2 regions of the Solibacillus sp. FSL K6-4121 genome follow, and region 2 is predicted to be linked to the other one. Evidence: riboswitches for the same ligand, from Rfam matches in the RefSeq annotation. Region 2 holds a riboswitch; the other holds the start of a gene.
The links. A riboswitch is a leader RNA that binds a small molecule or an ion and turns the genes downstream of it on or off. The one in region 2 is predicted to bind glycine.

Region 1 (3,360 bases), 730 kb from region 2:
GCAGGATGGAACGGAAAGAGAACGATCCCTCGTGTTACCATTGGATCCAAAATGAAAAAGGGGCATTATTTTTGCTGGCAATTCTCTTATTATTCATCGTTACTGGAGCTGCCATTTTATATACAAATGCGTATTTTGCACAATTAAAATTTTATAATTCATTGGAATCTATTTACGTTCGTGCTACGATAAACATACTAAATACTCATTGAAGTTTCGACTTCTTTCAACAATTGTCTTCTATATCTCAAAATAGAGGGGAATGACAGTGTAAAATTCAAATGAAAGAAGTTAATATCTCGGCAATTATTAAAAGTTGGGTAAGAAATACTTAAAGTGAAAGTCACCTATGCATCGTTAATAGGTAGTAGTAAATAATGCATTAAAAATTGGAATTTCACATTAAGTACAAAACCAGTTTTCAATATATTGAAATAGAGGTGCTATGGAAAAGTAGTTCGTAATTAGAAGAAGGTGAACAGCATGCGAAAAATATATTTAGTTGGATTTATGGGATGCGGAAAAAGTGCGATTGGCAGAAGATTAAGCTATTTCTTAAAGATGCCCTATTATGATATGGACCATGAAATCGTTCGGCAACAAGGAATGTCAATTCCAGAGATCTTTGAACAATACGGGGAAGCACATTTTCGAAAAATAGAGACGGAATTTTTAAAAAACTTCCGTGATGAAGCATGCATTATCTCGACTGGCGGTGGGGTAGCCGTTAATGGAGAAAATCGTAAAATTATGCGAAAGACAGGGCTAGTCTTTTTCCTGGACGCCAAATTCGAAGATATATATATGCGAATTCGTAATGATAAAAATCGTCCCATAGTACAAATAAAGACAGAACAAGAGTTGGAAGAACTGTATCATAGCCGTAGAAAGGCTTATCGGGAAGCAAGCCATATACAAGTACTGACAGTAGGTAGATCTTTAAGACAAATAGTTGAATACATTGCTTTTCAAGTGAATAGATTAAAAGGCGAATAATTTTTCAAAAAAGCGCAAAAATGTTCGCTTATTAAGTAAAATTAAAAAAAGATTGCGTTTACAACACATTCAATGTTAGGATATTGCTAAGAGTACAGTTAATTTAAATTAGTTGAAAAACTAGCGCGGATGATGATACGGGGAGAGAACGTGATGTCACGTCGCCGAAGGAGCAAATAGCGGTGCTATGAATCTCTCAGGCAAAAAGACTCGTATTTGACGCAACTCTGGAGAGTGCTGTTGTAGTACAAGTTACCGGCAGCCACCAAAGGGGAAAGCCTAAAATGTGATAGACTATCAAATTTAGGTGTAACTTTCAGGTGCAAGGACAGAGAATCCCATTAAAAGGGATTCGTCTGTCTTTTTTTTATGGAAAAAAATACGTTTTCCAATTTAAAAGTAAAAAGAGGCAGCTAGCTGTACCGTACAAATTAATCATTCCCCGTCACATTTTTACAATGGTTAAAACATAAAAAATTTAAGGAGGAAATGACATGACAAATGAATTAAAACGTACACCGCTATTTGATGAATACGCAAAATATGGTGGGAAAACAATTGACTTTGGTGGGTGGGAATTACCTGTACAATTTTCTTCTATTAAAGAAGAACATGATGCAGTTCGTAACCGTGCTGGTCTTTTTGATGTTTCACATATGGGAGAAATTTTTGTAGAAGGTTCAGATGCATTATCATATTTACAAAAAATGCTGACGAATGACATTTCCAAAATTGCAATTGGCGGGGCACAATACAGTGCACTATGTTACGAAGACGGTGGAGTTGTAGATGATTTATTAACATATCGTTTAGCAGATGAGCGCTATTTGCTTTGTGTCAATGCCTCTAATATTGAAAAAGACTTCGAATGGTTGCAAAAACATGTAGAAGGCAATGTTACAATAACAAACGCTTCAGATGACTATGCTCAAATTGCATTACAAGGTCCATTAGCAGAGGAATTGCTGCAATCGTTAACGACGGAAGACTTAGCAGCGATTAAATATTTCAAATTTAAAGACAATGTCGATGTAGCTGGACAATCGGTACTCGTATCTCGCTCTGGTTATACAGGTGAAGATGGATTTGAAATTTACGGTACACCAGAAGCTATTATTGAACTATGGAATAAAATTTTAGATACAGGTAAAGACAAAGGTGTTGTTGCAGCTGGTTTAGGTGCCCGCGATACATTACGATTTGAAGCATGCCTGCCATTATACGGACAGGAACTGTCTAAAGAGATTACACCACTTGAAGCTGGGATTGGGTTTGCAGTGAAATTAGCTAAAGAACCACAATTTATCGGACAACAAGCATTAATTGATCAAAAAGAAAAAGGCCTAGCTCGTAAATCAGTAGGTATTGAGATGATTGATAAAGGGATTCCACGTACCGGCTATAAAGTATTTAAAGATGGTATTGAAATTGGAGAAGTTACAACTGGCACACAATCTCCGATGACAAAACGCAACATCGGTCTAGCTTTAATTGACGCAAAATTCGCTGAAGTCGGAACTGAGTTAGAAGTTGAAATTCGTAAAAATAGAGCGAAAGCAGTAATTGTGGAAAAACCGTTTTATAAACGTACAAAATAATACTTTTGAAAAGAGGGTTAACAATGAAACATCGTTATTTACCAATGACGGAACAAGATAAGCAAGAAATGTTAGATCGCGTCGGAGTTGCTACAATCGATGAACTTTTTGCAGATATCCCGGAAAAAGTTCGCTTCCAAGGAAACTACAATATTAAACCTGCAAAATCAGAAGCAGCTTTAATGAAGGAATTATCGCAACTGGCGTCAAAAAACAAAGATACTGCTAGCAATGTATCGTTTTTAGGTGCTGGTGTATATAATCACTACAAACCTGTAATTGTTGATCATGTTATTTCCCGTTCAGAGTTTTATACAGCCTATACGCCATACCAACCGGAAATTTCCCAAGGTGAGTTACAAGCAATTTTTGAGTTCCAAACGATGATCGCCGAGCTTACAGGTATGGATATCGCAAACTCTTCTATGTATGATGGTGGTACAGCGTTAGCAGAGGCAGGAATGCTTGCTGCAGGCCATACTCGCCGTAAAAAGCTTTTAGTTTCCGGTGCAGTACACCCAGAGTATAAAGATGTAGTAACGATGTATGCATACGGCCAATCAATTGAAGTGGTAACAATCCCTACAAAAGACGGTGTAACAGATGTTGAAGCGTTAAAAGGATTAATTGACGATCAAACAGCTGGCGTTATCGTGCAATATCCAAACTTCTTCGGGCAAATTGAAAACTTGCAACCTCTTGCAGATATTACACATGATGCAAAAGGATTATTTATCGTATCTGCAAATCCATTAGCACTTGGCGT
Region 2 (3,360 bases):
ATGCAACATTTTATCAGCAAACGATTCCTACTGAAATTATGGGTCGGTTTGGCAGTACGTTAGGTTTAATCGAAAGTGTGATGCAAATCGTGTTGACACTGGTTATTGGTGTTTTAGCTGAAATCTATTCCATCCAGCTGATAACAAGTTTATTTGCTTTTATTGGTGTCTTAATGGCCTGTCTTGTGTACGTTTATTTACTAAGAAATTCAATGTTATTCTTACAGGAGGAGTTAAAATGATTACTTATGAAGCAGTTTGTTTTTGCTGTAAACAGCCTTTTTTATTGGTGGAAGGCACAACAAAATACCAAAAGTATAAACGGAATATGCGTGGCAAGTTTTCCTGTGATAGTTGCGACGATAAAATCCATATGGAGGCACGGAAAAATTTACTGGGGAAACTGCGGTAGATATTCGCCAGTTTTATCGGGTTATTCGCCACTTTTATGCAGATATTCGTCACTTTTCCTCTCTTAATCGTCACTCTTCATTTGACATTCGCCACTTTGACCCCGTTATTCGTCAATCATCAAAAAAAGGCGCCTCGCACATGCGGAGCGCCTTCCTTATATTTATTTTTTCCGAATTGCATATAAAACAAATAGCAAAATAAACCATAATGGCGTCAGCATAAGAGAAGTTCTTGTAGCCTCTGAAATCGCCATAATAATTAATAGAAAGAAGAAAAAGGCTAAAACCAAATAGTTCACAAACGGCGTTAATGGTGCTTTAAATATCGATTTCGCATGCAAATCCGGGTGGCGCTTTTTGTAAATGATATGCGAGATTAAAATAATGCTCCACACCCAAATAAAGCAAATCGCGCTGATTGTCGTTACAATGCTAAAGGCATCATCCGGCATCAGATAGCTAAGCAGCGCACCGATTGATACGACGATTGCAGAAAATAATAATCCGTTTTGCGGAACGGCATTTTTATTTAATTTACCGAAAGATTTCGGAGCCTGTTCCCCTTTACTTAAACTAAACAGCATACGGCTTGTTGAGAACATCCCACTATTTCCTGCAGAGGCAGCTGATGTTAATACGACAAAATTAATAAGTCCTGCCGCAATCGGAATACCGACTAAAGCAAATACTTGAACGAACGGTGAGCTTGTAGCACTTAACGTATCCCAAGGGTTAATCGTTAAAATAACAAATAGCGCACCTACGTAAAACAGTAATATACGGATCGGTATTTTATTAATGGCCGATGGTATATTTTTTTGCGGATTTTCCGTTTCAGCAGCTGCTACCCCTACTAATTCCACTCCAACAAATGCAAAGACAACCATTTGGAAAGCCATAAGGAAGCCAAATGCTCCGTTCGGGAATAAACCGCCATGCTCCCAAAGATTAGATACGGCAACTTTTCCAGCATCTGTTTCAAATCCAATGATGAGTAATACAATCCCGATTGCAATAAGTGCAATGATCGTAATAATTTTTATAAGAGCAAACCAAAATTCCAGTTCACCGAATAATTTTACAGTCAATAAATTTAAGATTAGTAAGACTACTAAACAGGCAATGGCCGGCACCCATTGAGGGATATCAAACCAGTATTGTGTATACATTCCGACCGCTATAATATCTGCCATAGCCGTCATAATCCAGCAGAACCAATATGTCCAGCCAGTAACGTACCCTGCCCAATCTCCTAAATATTCTGTAGCGAACTCTGTAAATGAAGCATAGCCCCCTTTTGATAATAGGAGCTCTCCAAGTGCCCGCATGACGAAAAATAAAGCTATCCCTACGATTAAATACCCGATGATTATTGATGGTCCTGCAAGTGAGATCGCTTTTCCTGATCCTAAAAATAGACCTGTACCGATTGTTCCGCCAATCGCAATTAGTTGTACATGCCGATTTTTAAGATCGCGCTTTAGTTCATGTTGTTCCAAAACGAATTCCTCCAAAGGATAAGTATTTTGTCTGCCACAAGGACAGCGCAAAATAATAGGTAAATGTTCGCGGTTCATCCAATCATGTTTTCTGAAAATTAAAAAAGGAACTGATAATTCACCAGTTCCTGTAGATAAGAATAATAACGTCCCTTATTATTCCTGTCTTCTGTCCTTTTGCCTGAGATAATGAACCCTTCGGCGACGCGGTACACGCGCTCTCTCCAGAAACTGCTCCCGTCAGTAGTGCTATCCACGACGATCTTCGCTTGATATGTATGTAATTAATCCCTATTTGTTGTCAGCAACCCCCAACTCCAAACAGGTCGCTCACGATACTATTATTGTACAATAATTAATACTAACAACTATTTTGTGTTGTTACAATGGTTACAAAATAAAATTAAATCGAAACAAGCAATTTATCAATGTTTCCACTATTTTGTAAACGTGTTACAGAATTTTTATCCTTAAAAAAGTATCACACTGAAAATAATGAATATTTATTTTCATTGGGTATTTTAAGGATTTGTAGCTTTATTTTTATGTAAAAAAACCCCTCCATTAATCGATTTAAATAGTCGATTAGTGGAGGGGTATTATATTTAGGAATGTATGTTCTATTTATAGTGCTCGTCAAATAAAAGTAGTATTTACTCGTTTTTCATATTATTAGTATATCAAATTTTTTTATTAAAGTCTATATTTTCCATATTTTTAATTCTAAAATAAACCCATCGGCCGAAATAAATCAATGAGGTATTATATGGTTAAAAAAAATATATGGACACGCAATTTAAAGGTAAGACTTTGTGGAGAAACAATCTTTAATTTATTTTATTGGATGTATTTCCCCTTCATTGCGATTTACTTTAGTCAATCATTGGGATTGGCTTTGGCAGGTGCACTGATGATGGTTCCACCAGTTCTCAGCCTAATTACCGGACTCATAGGAGGTTCATTTGCAGATAGATTTGGACGAAAAAGAGTAATGCTCTGGGGCGTTGGTATTCAGTTTACTATGTTTATTCTATTTGCTACGTCTAGTATAATTTGGCTCGATTATTTTGCTTTTTTAGGAATTACAATAGGAAAGGGTCTATATAAACCGGCAAGTGATGCGATGGTTGCAGATACAGTTTCAGCAGAATATAGAAAAGAAGTATTTGCCACATTTTTAACAGGAAGTAATTTAGGGGCAGTTATAGGACCTATCTTAGGTGCATGGTTATTTTTTGATTACCGTGATTTGCTACTATGGAGCTGCGCTATTGTACTGATGATTTTCTTTTTATTTATCTATTTTTGGTTAGAAGAAACGCTAACTTGGACTTCAAATGAAGGTTTATTTTCACCAATAAAACAATTAAAAGACTACATTATCATACTAAAGGACAATAAATTTGCTTATTATTTATTGGCAGGAATTTTCTCTGTTATTGCGATTA

Region 1: it holds a riboswitch for glycine, as region 2 does, so the genes downstream of both, gcvT (glycine cleavage system aminomethyltransferase GcvT) here and MHH95_RS12090 (amino acid permease) in region 2, are expected to answer to the same signal.

Annotation. Positions count from the first base shown of each region.
Region 1 covers NZ_JBBOCS010000002.1:1,245,117-1,248,476, reverse strand. Annotated here, with positions in the region: gene comGF (competence type IV pilus minor pilin ComGF) at 1-55, shown strand, start outside; gene MHH95_RS15915 (shikimate kinase) at 484-996, shown strand; glycine riboswitch at 1,126-1,218, shown strand; gene gcvT (glycine cleavage system aminomethyltransferase GcvT) at 1,491-2,594, shown strand; gene gcvPA (aminomethyl-transferring glycine dehydrogenase subunit GcvPA) at 2,618-3,360, shown strand, end outside.
Region 2 covers NZ_JBBOCS010000002.1:519,527-522,886, reverse strand. Annotated here, with positions in the region: gene MHH95_RS12100 (MFS transporter) at 1-242, shown strand, start outside; gene MHH95_RS12095 (hypothetical protein) at 239-412, shown strand; gene MHH95_RS12090 (amino acid permease) at 575-1,912, opposite strand; glycine riboswitch at 2,072-2,150, opposite strand; gene MHH95_RS12085 (MDR family MFS transporter) at 2,679-3,360, shown strand, end outside.